Regions from separate parts of the Klebsiella sp. M041 genome, predicted to be linked through region 2. Evidence: predicted binding sites of a transcription regulator. Region 2 holds the regulator's gene; each other region holds the start of a gene.
The links. The regulator LexA, encoded in region 2, represses DNA repair genes until DNA is damaged. The targets are predictions, from matches to a motif close to TNCTGTATGTACATACAGNA.
Positions count from the first base shown of each region.

Region 1 (4,971 bases), on a different contig from region 2:
TGACTGGATATCCTGTTCGATGTCGGCCCGGACATCTTTTGGCAACGCCAGGGCCTCACCCAGGGCGTTGAGATAACTGCGCTCCATAAAGTGGTCGATATCGATCACCGCGCAGCTGACGTAGTAGATCTCCAGCGCCTCCTGCGGGTCAACGATGCCCTCGGCGAGACGCTGCGGATCCAGCGGCTGAGCCAGCGCCTGGTCAATCAGCACCCGGGCCTGAACGTCAATATTGGCCTCCCGAAGCTGGGTTTCAATCCTCGCCCGCTCGTGATCGTCGATATGCCCATCGCTTTTGGCGGCAAACACCAGGGCGGTGATCAGCCGCACGCTGCGCGGATCGACATCCGCCGGCGCCGCAGCCGTCTCTGGTGTCGGGGCGGGCGTGTTCTGAGCGCGCATTTTCTGCTGATACTTGTTCCACAACACGGTACCCGCCACTGCCCCACCGCCAGCCAGCAGCGCGCTGGTGCCATATTTCGCCAGCAGCTTGCGTGACGATTTGCTGGCCACCAACAGCCCTGCCAGTCCGCCGATGGCGCCGGGCAGCAGGGCGCTTCCTTTTGACGATTCGCCGGACGGCGACGCGCCCTGCTGTCCGAGCAGCGACTGCAGTTGATTTAGCCAGTTAGCCATGGTTTTCCTCTCAGGTGACAAACACTGTTATCAGCCTAAACGACGCGATGTCAGGAAATGTTAGATATGGCTAAAGATGCGCAAAGGTGCGCGCGGCGGCGGTACCGGGTTCAGCCGACCAGCCGACCAGCCGACCAGCCGACCAACCGACCAACCGACCAACCGACCAACCGACCAGCCAGCCAGCCAGCCAGCCAGCCAGCCAGCCAGCCAGCCAGCCAGCCAGCCAGCCATCAGGCCGCTTTGGCTTTCCGCGTTTTGGCAGCCGGCGCGGCGGTATCTTCCGCCGGGGAAGCCTCTGCGTCCGTTGACGGCGCGGGCGCATCGTGCGCAGTCGCATCCTGCTCCGGCAGTTTGCCGGCGCGCAGGATATGCTGCAGCGCCTCTTTACGCTCCGCCAGCCACATCGCCATGGTATCGCGCTGGGCATCGTCCATTTCCAGCGGCGATGCTACCAGCCAGTCATTCAGCACCTCTGCCAGATCGAGCATTTTGTCGTAAGCGTCGGCCTCTTTTTTGCTGGCAAAAGACATTTTTTCCTCACCTTCGCGGATCACCACATATTTAATTTCAACCGCCATGCTGCAGCCTCTCAATACTGTATTTTTATACAGTATAGCAAATTTCCCTTCCGGACTCAACTCACGCGCGTAAAGACAGACGCAAACGTTTTCGTTTATAATCGACCGCATCTTTTTTTACTGCGGAAGAGAGTTATGACTGTATTAGGCACCGCGCTGCGCCCGGCAGCCACCAAAGTTATGCTGTTAGGCTCCGGCGAGCTGGGTAAAGAAGTCGCCATTGAATGTCAGCGCCTGGGCATTGAAACTATCGCCGTCGACCGCTACCCCGATGCCCCGGCGATGCAGGTCGCCCACCGCGCCCACGTCATCAATATGCTGCACGGCGAGAGCCTGCGCGCGCTGATCGAACAGGAAAAACCTGATTACATCGTGCCGGAGATCGAAGCTATCGCCACCGATACCCTGGTCGAACTGGAGCAGGCCGGGCAGAAAGTGGTCCCCACGGCGCGGGCAGCGAAGCTCACCATGAACCGCGAAGGCATTCGCCGTCTGGCGGCAGAAGAGCTGCAGCTCCCCACCTCCAGCTACCGTTTCGCCGACAGTGAAGACGCCTTCCGCGCGGCGGTCGCGGAGATCGGCTTGCCGTGCATCGTTAAACCGGTGATGAGCTCCTCCGGCAAAGGCCAGAGCTTCATCCGCTCGGCTGACCAGCTCAGCGAAGCCTGGCGCTACGCCCAGCAGGGCGGCCGCGCCGGCGCCGGGCGGGTGATCGTCGAAGGGGTGGTGAATTTCGACTTTGAAATCACCCTGCTCACCGTCAGCGCCGTCGATGGCGTGCATTTCTGCGCCCCGGTCGGCCATCGTCAGGAAGATGGCGATTATCGTGAATCCTGGCAGCCGCAGCAGATGAGCGACCTGGCCCTTGAGCGCGCACAGGATATTGCCCGTAAGGTGGTGCTGGCGCTGGGGGGGCATGGCCTGTTCGGCGTGGAGCTGTTCGTTTGCGGCGACGAGGTGATCTTCAGCGAAGTCTCCCCGCGCCCGCACGACACCGGAATGGTGACGCTTATTTCGCAGGATCTCTCGGAGTTCGCCCTGCACGTTCGCGCCTTTCTTGGGCTGCCCGTCGGCGCCATCCGCCAGTATGGCCCAGCCGCTTCCGCGGTGATCCTTCCGCAGCTGACCAGCCAGAACGTCAGCTTCGGCCAGCTGCAGTCGGCCGTCGGAGCGGGCCTGCAGCTGCGTCTGTTCGGCAAGCCGGAGATTGACGGCACTCGTCGTCTGGGGGTGACCCTCGCCGTCGCCGATTCAGTGGAAGAGGCCGTAGCGCGGGCTAAAACCGCCGCCGCGGCGGTTATCGTCGAAGGGTAAAAACAAAAAACCCGGTCGCGTTGCCGCTGACCGGGTTGTTGACCTTGAGGCGCGGTTTACTTCGCGCCTTCCACCGCTTCACGCGCCAGGGTGGTGATGCGATCGTAGTCGCCAGCTTCCAGGGCGTCGGCCGGCACCAGCCAGGATCCACCGATGCACAGCACGCTGTTCAGCGCCAGGTAATCACGGTAGTTGGCTGGGGAGATACCGCCGGTCGGGCAGAAACGAATGTGACCGAACGGACCAGCAATCGCCTGCAGCGCTTTCACGCCGCCGTTGGCTTCCGCCGGGAAGAATTTAAACTCTTTCAGACCGTACTGCATGCCCAGCATCAGCTCGGAGACGGTGCTGATCCCCGGGATCAGCGGAATAGTGCCGTCTTCGGTCGCCGCTTTCAGCAGAGATTCGGTCAGTCCCGGGCTGATAGCGAACTGCGCGCCGGCTTCTGTTACCGCTTTCAGCTGCTCGACGTTGGTAACTGTGCCCGCGCCGACAATCGCGTCCGGCACTTCTTTAGCAATCGCGCGGATCGCCTCCAGGGCGCACTCGGTGCGCAGAGTCACTTCCAGGACGCGCACGCCGCCCGCGACCAGCGCTTTCGCCATCGGTACCGCGTGTTCCAGCTTTTTCACTACGATAACCGGGACAACCGGACCGGAGGTGAGGATTGCTTCTGCTGTTGTTTTCCAGTTTTTCATCAGGATTTTCTCTCGCCAGATCTAGAAATTAAATCGTCTTAAAAAGTGATGCAGGTTGCGCCCTGCTCCGCGCCAGAGAGCTTCTCACGCAGCGCCCCAAACATCTCCCGACCGGTTCCTACGCGCGACGCGCTGAGGTCAGGGATATGCGGCTGACGCGCCGCCAGTTCGGCATCGTCCACCAGCAGCGTCAGTTCCCCCGTCTGCCCGTTCACGCGAATAAGATCGCCATCGCGCACTTTCGCCAGCAACCCACCATCATAGGCTTCAGGCGTGACATGGATGGCTGACGGGACTTTACCGGAGGCGCCAGAGAGTCGGCCATCGGTCACCAGCGCTATTTTGAAACGGCGGTCCAATAATACACCAAGTGGCGGCATAAGTTTATGTAATTCTGGCATCCCGTTCGCTTTTGGCCCCTGATGGCGGACCACCACCACGCAGTCTTTGTCCAGCAGACCCGCTTCAAATGCCGGCAACACGTCGTGCTGGCTCTCGAACACCACCGCCGGCGCTTCGATCACCTGGTTCTCTACCGGGACTGCCGAGGTTTTCATGACCGCACGGCCGAGGTTACCGCTCAGCACCTTGGTGCCGCCGTGACGGGAGAACGGTTTCTCGAAAGTCGCGATGACCTGATCGTCAAGCGGCGCCGTCGCGCCTTCCCGCCAGTCCAGCTCGCCGTTGTTGAGCCACGGCTCGAGGGTGTAGCGCGACAGGCCGAAGCCGGCGACGGTGTGAACGTCCTCATGCAGCAGGCCGCCTTTCAGCAGCTCGCGCACCAGAACCGGAACGCCGCCCGCCGCCTGGAAATGGTTGATATCCGCCGGGCCGTTGGGGTAGAGGCGCGCCAGCAGCGGCACCACGTCTGACAGGTCGGAGAAATCATCCCAGTTAATGATGATGCCCGCCGCGCGGGCCATCGCCACCAGGTGCATGGTGTGGTTGGTGGAACCGCCGGTCGCCAGCAGCGCCACAATGCCGTTAACCACCACTTTTTCGTCAAACATTTTGCCCAACGGCATCCACTCGTTGCCATTGCCGGTCATGCGGGTGACCTGGCGCGCGGCGGCGGCGGTCAGCGCTTCCCGCAGCGGGGCATCCGGATGGACGAAGGACGATCCCGGCAGCTGCATGCCCATAAACTCCACCACCATCTGGTTGGTGTTCGCCGTACCGTAGAACGTACAGGTCCCCGGAGCGTGGTAAGAAGCGGCTTCGGACTCCAGCAGCGCCATGCGGTCAACTTTGCCCTCTGCGTACAGCTGGCGAATGCGAACCTTCTCTTTATTAGGCAGGCCGCTGGCCATCGGACCGGAGGGAATAAAGACCGACGGCAGGTGGCCGAATGAGAGCGCCGCCATGGTCAGTCCGGGCACAATTTTATCGCACACGCCGAGATACAGCGCGCCATCGAACATGTTATGCGACAGGCCGATGGCCGCGGACATGGCGATCACTTCGCGACTCAGGAGAGAGAGCTCCATGCCGTCCTGTCCCTGGGTCACGCCGTCGCACATCGCCGGCACGCCGCCGGCCACCTGGCCGACCGCATTGGCGCTGTGCAGCGCTTTGCGAATGATATCCGGGTAGTGTTCGTAGGGCTGATGCGCGGACAACATATCGTTATAGGAGGTGATGATGGCGATGTTGTTGCGCAACATGCTTTTCAGGGAGGCTTTGTCGTCGGCCTGACAGGCCGCGAAACCGTGAGCCAGATTGCCGCAGGCCAGTTGCGCACG
Region 1 covers NZ_JCAXWU010000010.1:104,527-109,497, forward strand. The annotation lists gene AC6CWS_RS14905 (tellurite resistance TerB family protein) at 1-636, opposite strand, end outside; gene AC6CWS_RS14910 (YebG family protein) at 870-1,217, opposite strand; gene purT (formate-dependent phosphoribosylglycinamide formyltransferase) at 1,353-2,531, shown strand; gene AC6CWS_RS14920 (bifunctional 4-hydroxy-2-oxoglutarate aldolase/2-dehydro-3-deoxy-phosphogluconate aldolase) at 2,588-3,229, opposite strand; gene edd (phosphogluconate dehydratase) at 3,268-4,971, opposite strand, start outside.
Region 1: the regulator LexA is predicted to act here: its motif matches at 1,233-1,252, upstream of AC6CWS_RS14910 (YebG family protein).

Region 2 (4,971 bases):
GCGCCAGCGACAGGCCTCGCAGCGCGAGAAACGCCGCCAGCGCCAGCCACAGGCCATGATTGCCGAGCGCCGGGACCGTAAGCAGCGTCACGGCGAAGCCGGCCGCGGCGACCGCCATACTGTTCCGCATCTCCGCGCCGCGCGTCGCGCCGATAAACATGCCGTCCAGCAGATAGCACCAGACCCCGACCACCGGCAGGATGGTCTGCCAGATCAGATAGCGATCGGCCAGCTGCTGCAGGGAAGGCAGCGAGGTTAACAGCGCGATGATGTACTCCCCCGCCAGGCTGTAAACCAGGGCAAACGCCAGCGCCACCATACCGGACTGCCGGCAGGCCGCCCGCCACACCTCCAGCAGCTGGCTGCCGTCGCGCGCGCCGTAGGCCTGGCCGGAGTGGGCCTCCACGGCATAGGCAAAGCCATCCAGCGCGTAGGCGGTAAAGGTCAGCATGGTCATCAGTACGGCGTTGACCGCCACGATATCGCTGCCCAGACGGGCGCCGTAGACGGTCAGCGCGCCAAAGCACAGCTGCAGCAGCAGGGAGCGCAGCATGATGTCGCGATTCAACGCCAGCAGACGGCGCATGTCGCCACGCCAGGCGTTTTTCAGCATCGCCAGCGACACGCCGCGCAGCGTCAGCACCCGCTTCGTCATCATCAGGCCGATAATGAGTGTGGCGTACTCCGCAGTGACCGTGGCCAGCGCCGCCCCCTGGACGTTCATCCGCAGGCCCATCACCAGCCACAGGTCGAGCACAATATTCAACAGATTACCGACCACCAGCAAAATCACCGGCGCCCGGGCGTACTGGACCCCCAACAGCCAGCCAAGCAGCACAAGGTTGGCCAGCGACGCGGGAGCGCTGAGCCAGCGGATATCGAGAAATCGTCTCGCCTGCTCGAGAACCGCCCCGCTGCCGCCGACGATATGCAGGGCGAGGTTAATCAGCGGCAGGCGAAACAGGATAATCAACACCCCGGCGCCCAGCGCCAGAGCCAGCGGCTGCACCAGCGCCCGCGCCAGTCGCAGCGGATCTTTGGCCCCCCAGGCCTGAGCGGTCAGCCCGGTGGTGCTCATGCGAAGAAACAGCAGCAGCATAAACAGGAAACTGGTGGCCGTCGCTCCGACCGCGACGCCGCCGAGGTATACCGGGCTGTCAAGGTGGCCGATCACCGCGGTATCCACCAGCCCCAGCAGCGGGACGGTGATATTGGAGAAAATCATGGGGAGTGCAAGGCGCCACAGCGCTTTATCGGCAGCGTTGAGCAGCATGTTCGGAGACCTGATTGAGGACAAACGTCGCAGCGTCATGCATCAGATGACGCTGCGCGGGGGCAGGCGTTACAGCCATTCTCCATTACGGATCACGCCAACGGCCAGACCCTCAATGGTAAAACTCTGCTGACGCAGATCGACAACGATAGGGGTAAATTCGCTGTTTTCCGGCAACAGTTCGACGACGTTGCCCTGCTTTTTCAGGCGCTTCACCGTCACTTCATCGTCAATGCGCGCTACCACCACCTGGCCGTTACGCACATCCTGGGTTTTGTGGACCGCCAGCAGATCGCCATCCAGAATACCGATGTCTTTCATCGACATCCCGCTGACGCGCAGCAGAAAATCGGCGTTGGGCTTGAACATCGACGGGTCGACCTGATAGTGGCCTTCAATATGCTGCTGCGCCAGCAGCGGCTCACCGGCGGCGACGCGGCCGATCAGCGGCAGGCCGTGCTCTTCTTCCGTCAGCAGGCGGATACCGCGCGAGGCGCCGGAGACGATCTCGATTGCGCCTTTACGCGCCAGCGCTTTCAGGTGTTCTTCCGCCGCGTTTGGGGAACGGAACCCCAAGCGCTGAGCAATCTCCGCACGCGTCGGCGGCATGCCCGTCTGGCTGATATGATCCCGAATGAGATCAAACACCTCTTGCTGCCTGGTCGTTAACGCTTTCATTCCGCCCCCTGGGTGTATATACAGTTATGCTGTGAGTATATACAGCTAACGGTGATTTTGGAACCACATGGCACACAAAAATCGGCAGATTGTTTATATTTTGCGAGGGTTAGCGAAGAACGTTAGTGATAATGGCTCCACAGCAGCGTTCCCCAGGTGATCAGCGCGATGATAATCGCCAGCAGGACCGCCGCCGACCCCATGTCTTTGGCGCGCCCTGAAAGCTCGTGATAATCCGAGCCAATACGGTCCACGACCGCCTCAATCGCGCTGTTGAGAATTTCGACTATCATCACTAGCAGGACCGAGCCAATCAGCAATACGCGGGTGATGGCGTCGACGTCCAGCCAGCAGGCTATCGCGACGGCCACGATGGCGGCGACACCTTCCTGACGAAACGCGGCCTCGTTGATCCACGCCGCGCGAAATCCTTTCCAGGAGTAACCTGCCGCCTTAATGATTCGGGTTAACCCGGTGGTATTATTGGCCATCACAAAACCTTTTTATGTAAATGACGTCGATGAGTGTACGCGTTTGCCGCGCGGTAACGGAAATTTTGCCCGCTTTCTGTTATTCTTGCCGCGCATTTGCATGATTAACCAGAGGCTTCACATCGTTTATGTCCGGCTGGCAACGAATTTACTATAAATTACTGAATTTACCATTACGGGTGCTGGTAAAAAGCAAGTCTATTCCGGCAGAGCCTGCTCAGGAATTAGGACTCGATACCTCGCGTCCGGTCATGTACGTCCTGCCCTATAACTCCAAGGCGGACCTGCTGACGCTGCGCGCCCAATGTCTAGCGCATGATTTACCTGACCCGCTTGAACCGCTGGAAATCGACGGCGCCCTGCTGCCGCGCTACGTATTCATCCACGGCGGGCCGCGCGTATTCACCTACTACACGCCAAAAGAAGAGTCCATCAAGCTGTTCCACGACTACCTCGATCTGCACCGCAACCATCCGGATCTCGATGTGCAAATGGTGCCGGTGTCGGTGATGTTCGGCCGCTCGCCGGGTCGTGAGAAAGGGGAAGTTAATCCGCCGCTGCGGATGCTTAACGGCATTCAGAAATTTTTCGCCGTCTCCTGGCTCGGCCGCGATAGCTTCGTGCGCTTCTCGCCTTCCGTATCGCTGCGCCGCATGGCGGATGAGCACGGTACCGATAAGATCATCGCCCAGAAACTGGCTCGTGTCGCGCGGATGCATTTTGCCCGCCAGCGCCTGGCCGCCGTCGGCCCGCGTCTGCCGGCCCGCCAGGATCTGTTTAACAAGCTGCTGGCGTCGAAGGCCATTGCCCGGGCGGTGGAAGACGAAGCGCGCAGCAAGAAAATTTCCCACGAGAAGGCCCAGCAGAACGCGATTGCGCTGATGGAAGAGATTGCCGCGAACTTCTCTTACGAGATGATCCGCCTGACCGACCGCATTCTCGGCTTCACCTGGAACCGCCTGTACCAGGGCATCAACGTGCATAACGCCGAGCGCGTACGCCAGCTGGCGCACGACGGCCATGAGATTGTCTATGTCCCCTGCCACCGCAGCCACATGGACTATCTGCTGCTCTCTTACGTCCTGTACCACCAGGGGCTGGTGCCTCCGCATATCGCGGCGGGTATCAACCTTAACTTCTGGCCAGCCGGGCCAATCTTCCGCCGCCTCGGCGCATTCTTTATTCGCCGCACCTTTAAGGGCAATAAGCTCTACTCCACGGTGTTCCGCGAGTACCTTGGCGAACTGTTCAGCCGCGGCTATTCCGTAGAGTATTTCGTCGAAGGCGGCCGCTCCCGTACCGGCCGTCTGCTCGATCCGAAGACCGGTACGCTGTCGATGACTATCCAGGCGATGCTGCGCGGCGGCACCCGGCCGATCACCCTGGTGCCGATTTACATCGGCTACGAGCACGTGATGGAGGTAGGGACCTATGCCAAAGAGCTGCGCGGCGCCACCAAAGAGAAAGAGAGTCTGCCGCAGATGGTGCGCGGCTTAAGCAAGCTGCGCAATCTTGGCCAGGGCTACGTTAACTTCGGCGAACCGCTACCGCTGATGACCTATCTGAACCACCATGTGCCGGAGTGGCGGGAAGCGATTGACCCGATCGAAGCGGTCCGCCCTTCCTGGCTGACGCCGACGGTGAATAACATCGCCGCTGACCTGATGGTACGCATCAACAACGCCGGCGCGGCCAACGCCATGAACCTCTGCTGTACGGCGCTGCTGGCCTCCCGCCAGCGTTCGCTGACCCGTGAGCAGCTCACCCAGCAGCTGGAGTGTTACCTCGCGCTGCTGCGCAATGTGCCCTATTCGCCGGATGCCACCGCGCCGTCCGCTTCGGCCAGCGAACTTATCGACCACGCGCTGCAGATGAACAAGTTCGAAGTCGAGAAAGACACCATTGGCGACATCATCATTCTGCCGCGCGAGCAGGCGGTGCTGATGACCTACTATCGCAACAACATCGCCCATATGCTGGTGATGCCGTCGCTGTTAGCCGCCCTGGTGACTCAGCATCGTCATCTCAGCCGCGCCGAAGTGCTGCGCCATGTGGAAACGCTCTATCCGTTCCTTAAAGCCGAGCTGTTCCTGCGCTGGGAGAAAGCGGAGCTGGCAGGAGTGATGGATGCGCTGATTGCCGAGATGCTGCGTCAGGAGCTGATCGTCATCGATGGCGATGTGATGAGCCTCAACCCGTCGCACTCTCGCTCTCTGCAGCTGTTGGCCGCAGGCGCCCGCGAGACGCTGCAGCGCTACGCCATTACCTTCTGGCTGCTGAGCGCTAACCCGTCTATCAACCGCAGCTCGCTGGAGAAAGAGAGCCGTACCGTGGCTCAGCGCCTGTCGGTGCTGCATGGCATCAACGCGCCGGAGTTCTTCGATAAAGCGGTGTTCAGTACCCTGGTGCTGACCCTGCGCGATGAAGGCTATATCAGCGATACGGGCGATGCCGAGCCGGAAGAGACCCTGAAGGTCTATCGGATGCTAGCGGATTTGATTACGTCGGATGTACGTCTGACTATCGAAA
Region 2 covers NZ_JCAXWU010000024.1:34,720-39,690, reverse strand. The annotation lists gene dinF (MATE family efflux transporter DinF) at 1-1,273, opposite strand, end outside; gene lexA (transcriptional repressor LexA) at 1,343-1,951, opposite strand; gene AC6CWS_RS23285 (diacylglycerol kinase) at 2,074-2,442, opposite strand; gene plsB (glycerol-3-phosphate 1-O-acyltransferase PlsB) at 2,571-4,971, shown strand, end outside.

Region 3 (4,971 bases), on a different contig from region 2:
ATCACCGTCGAATGGGCGAAGTACGCGCAGTCGCTGACCGACAAACCGGTGAAAGGGATGCTCACTGGACCGGTGACGATTCTGTGCTGGTCCTTCCCGCGGGAAGACGTCAGCCGTGAAACCATCGCGAAACAGATTGCGCTGGCCCTGCGTGATGAAGTGGCGGATCTGGAAGCGGCCGGGATCGGCATCATCCAGATTGATGAGCCTGCCTTGCGCGAAGGGTTACCGCTGAAGCGCAGCGATTGGGATGCCTATCTGCAGTGGGGTGTGGAAGCCTTCCGCCTTAACGCCGCGGTGGCCAAAGACGACACTCAGATCCATACCCACATGTGCTATTGCGAGTTCAACGACATCATGGACTCCATCGCCGCGCTGGACGCCGACGTGATCACCATTGAAACCTCGCGTTCCGACATGGAACTGCTGGAGTCGTTCGAAGTGTTCGAGTATCCCAATGAAATCGGGCCGGGGGTATATGATATTCACTCGCCAAACGTACCGAGCGTGGAGTGGATCGAAGCGCTGCTGGAAAAAGCCGCGCAGCGTATCCCGGCGGAGCGGCTGTGGGTTAACCCGGACTGCGGCCTGAAAACCCGGGGCTGGCCGGAGACTCGCGCCGCGCTGGCGAATATGGTGCAAGCGGCGCGTAACCTGCGTCAATCTGCCTGATCGTCACCCGAAAAATCAAAAAGGAGGCATTTGCCTCCTTTTTTTCCTGCTTCGGACGATTACCCTTTTTTACCGCCATATTGAGCAAACCAGTCGAGCATCCGCTGCCAGCCGTCTTTGGCTGACTCTTCGTGATAGCTGGCGCGATAGTCGGCGTTAAAGGCGTGATCGGCTTCAGGATAGACCACGATTTCCGCCGTGGCGTTGGCCGCCCGCAGCGCCTGGCGCATGGTTTCGACGGTGTCCTGTGGAATGCTGGCGTCTTTAGCGCCGTACAGGCCGAGTACCGGGGCGTTGAGATCGACGGCGATATCCACCGGGTGTTTTGGCGAATTCAGCGATTTTTCTCCTACCAGTTTGCCGTACCAGGCTACCGCCGCCTTCAACTGCGGGTTATGGGCAGCATATAGCCAGGTGATACGTCCGCCCCAGCAGAAGCCGGTGATCAGCAGACGATGGGCATCGCCGTCATGGCGCGCCGCCCAGCTGGCGACGTGGTCGAGATCCGCCAGCACCTGCGCGTCCGGCACCTTCGTAACCAGCTCTTTAAACAGGGTCGGGATATCGTGATACTCATTCGGATCGCCCTGACGGAAGTACAATTCAGGCGCGATAGCCAGATAGCCTTCCTGCGCCAGGCGACGACAAAGATCGCGAATATGCTCATGCACGCCGAAGATTTCCTGCACCACGATGACGATCGGCAATGGGCCATCAGCGTTTTTCGGGCGGGCATGGTAAGCCGGCATGTTTTCCCCCTGAGAGGGAATAGAGGTCTCTCCGGCGACAATATGCTCTTCCGGCGTATGAACGGCGGTTGCGGCATGCGGCGAGGCTGCAGGTGCGAATCCAGGTTGCTTGGTGGTGGTCATGGTATTCTCCGTACCCTTATTTATTAGCGCATCAGTAACTATAGACCCTTTACCTTTAGTTCGGGCGGTAATAAAGCACAGTGCCTGAAAGCGGCTATCTTTTGTTCAGTGACGATGAATATAACTTGTTAATGTGATGTTTATCACTATTTACTGAAAAACAACTGCAATCATTATTGTTCTTGGTGACTAACATCACAAAATGTTGCCAGGGGCTTCTGTACAGTACCGTTTTGCTTCTGCTGATAATTCGACCCACAGAGGAGTTTTTTATGTCCAAGTCTGATGTTTTTCATCTCGGCCTCACCAAGAACGATTTACAAGGGGCTACGCTGGCTATCGTCCCTGGCGATCCGGAGCGTGTGGAAAAGATCGCCGCGCTGATGGATAAGCCGGTTAAGCTGGCATCCCACCGCGAATTTACCTCCTGGCGCGCGGAACTGGACGGCAAACCGGTGATCGTCTGCTCCACCGGCATCGGCGGCCCGTCTACGTCTATCGCTGTGGAAGAGCTGGCGCAGCTTGGCGTGCGTACCTTCCTGCGCATTGGCACCACCGGCGCCATTCAGCCGCACATCAACGTTGGCGATGTGCTGGTGACTACCGCTTCCGTTCGTCTGGACGGCGCCAGCCTGCACTTCGCGCCGATGGAATTCCCGGCCGTCGCAGATTTCGCCTGCACCACCGCGCTGGTGGAAGCAGCGAAATCCATTGGCGCCACCACCCATATCGGCGTGACTGCTTCCTCGGATACCTTCTACCCGGGACAGGAGCGTTACGACACCTTCTCCGGCCGCGTAGTGAGCCGCTTCAAAGGCTCCATGGAAGAGTGGCAGGCGATGGGCGTGATGAACTATGAAATGGAATCCGCTACGCTGCTGACCATGTGCGCCAGCCAGGGTCTGCGCGCCGGGATGGTGGCCGGGGTTATCGTTAACCGTACCCAGCAAGAGATCCCTAACGCCGAAACCATGAAGCAAACCGAAAGCCATGCGGTGAAAATCGTCGTGGAAGCGGCGCGCCGTCTGCTGTAATTCAACGCTTTCCCTGTCAGGCCGGATCCTCCGGCCTTTTTTTTGCGTCGCCTCTCGCAGGAAATTCCTTTTAAACTGGACGTTTGTACAGCACAATTCTATTTTGTGTCATCAGGTTATCGCAGGGGGCGTCGTGGATCTCTCCATTATTATCAGCGCGGTTATCGCACTGGCTGCTGGATTAATCGTCGGCTGGCTGGCGACCAAAGCGCGCGCCGATCAAATTCGGGCCGATCTTATCGAGGAGCGGCGAGAGCTGGATATTGAGCTGAGCGCCGCCCGTCAGCAGCTGGTACAGGAAGCCCACTGGCGTGAAGAGTGCGAGCTGCTGAACAACGAGCTGCGCAGCCTGCGGGATATCAATACCTCGCTGGAGGCCGATCTGCGGGAGGTTACCACCCGGCTCGAATCCACCCAGCTGCATGCGGAAGATAAGATCCGCCAGATGGTGAACAGCGAACAGCGCCTGAGCGAGCAGTTTGAAAACCTCGCCAACCGCATTTTCGAACACAGCAACCGACGCGTCGATGAGCAAAATCGCCAGAGCCTGCATGGCCTGCTGACACCGCTGCGCGAACAGCTGGACGGGTTCCGCCGCCAGGTGCAGGAGAGCTTCGGCCAGGAGGCGCGGGAAAGGCACACCCTGGCGCATGAGATCCGCAACCTGCAGCAGCTGAACGCGCAGATGGCGCAGGAGGCGCTGAACCTGACCAAAGCGCTGAAGGGCGATAACAAAACTCAGGGCAACTGGGGGGAAGTGGTTCTCACCCGCGTGCTGGAAGCCTCCGGCCTGCGGGAAGGCTATGAGTACCAGACCCAGGTCAGCATCGAGACCGACAACCGCTCGCGGATGCAGCCGGACGTCATCGTGCGCCTGCCGCAGGGTAAAGACGTGGTTATCGACGCCAAAATGACCCTTGTCGCCTATGAGCGCTATTTCAACGCCGAGGATGACTACACCCGCGAAGTCGCGCTGCAGGAGCACCTTGCCTCGGTGCGTAATCATATTCGCCTGCTGGGACGCAAGGATTATCAGCAACTGCCGGGCCTGCGCTCCCTCGACTATGTGCTGATGTTTATTCCCGTCGAGCCGGCATTCCTGCTGGCCATTGATCGTCAGCCCGAGCTCATTAGCGAGGCGCTGCAAAATAATATTATGCTGGTCAGCCCGACGACGCTGCTGGTGGCCCTGCGCACCATCGCCAATCTGTGGCGTTATGAGCACCAGAGCCGCAACGCGCAGAAGATCGCCGAGCGGGCGGGGCGCCTTTACGACAAAATGCGCCTGTTTGTGGACGATATGTCCACTATCGGCCAGAGTCTGGATAAAGCGCAAGAGAACTATCGCCAGGCGATGAAAAAGCTCGCTTCCGGGCGCGGTAATCTGCTGGCTCAGGCGGAGGCTTTTCGCGGGTTGGGCGTGGAGGTCAAGCGCGAGATTAATCCTGATTTAGTCGAACAAGCCACTGCTCAGGACGATCAATATCGTCTCGAAGAGGAGGATAACCTGCCGGAAAATGACGCATTTTCGCCCGACTCTGCCGAGGCGGTGCGCAGCCGGGAGGCGGCTCCGCCACGCTGAAACGTATGGGAAATGCGCTGAGTCTGATACACTCAGTGAACATTTTCTTGAAAAGCAAGCAGGCATAAAGATGGTTGAGGATTCACAAGAAACGACGCACTTTGGCTTTCAGACGGTCGCTAAAGAGCAGAAAGCGGACATGGTGGCGCATGTATTCCATTCTGTCGCCGCAAAGTATGATGTGATGAATGACTTAATGTCGTTTGGTATCCATCGTTTGTGGAAGCGTTTCACCATCGACTGCAGCGGTGTACGTCGCGGGCAGACCGTGCTGGATCTGGCGGGGGGTACCGGTGATTTGACGGCTAAGTTTTCCCGTCTGGTAGGGGAAACCGGCCGCGTTATGCTTGCTGATATCAATGATTCAATGCTCAAAATGGGCCGCGAAAAGCTGCGCAATATCGGCATCGTGGGTAATGTTGAGTATGTTCAGGCCAACGCGGAAGCCCTGCCGTTTGCTGATAATACCTTTGACTGCATCACCATCTCTTTCGGTCTGCGTAACGTGACCGACAAAGAGAAAGCGCTGCGTTCGATGTACCGCGTGCTGAAGCCGGGCGGACGTCTGCTGGTGTTGGAGTTTTCTAAACCCATTATTGAACCGCTGAGCAAAGCCTACGACGCTTACTCCTTCCATATCCTGCCGAAGGTGGGCGAGCTGGTGGCAAAAGACGGCGACAGCTATCGCTACCTGGCGGAGTCGATCCGTATGCATCCGGACCAGGAATCCCTGAAAGGGATGATGCAGGATGCAGGCTTCGAAAGCGTGGACTACTACAACCTGACGGCAGGTATCGTTGCTTTGCATCGC
Region 3 covers NZ_JCAXWU010000019.1:63,296-68,266, forward strand. The annotation lists gene metE (5-methyltetrahydropteroyltriglutamate--homocysteine S-methyltransferase) at 1-672, shown strand, start outside; gene AC6CWS_RS21670 (dienelactone hydrolase family protein) at 732-1,544, opposite strand; gene udp (uridine phosphorylase) at 1,817-2,578, shown strand; gene rmuC (DNA recombination protein RmuC) at 2,712-4,160, shown strand; gene ubiE (bifunctional demethylmenaquinone methyltransferase/2-methoxy-6-polyprenyl-1,4-benzoquinol methylase UbiE) at 4,231-4,971, shown strand, end outside.
Region 3: the regulator LexA is predicted to act here: its motif matches at 2,652-2,671, upstream of rmuC (DNA recombination protein RmuC).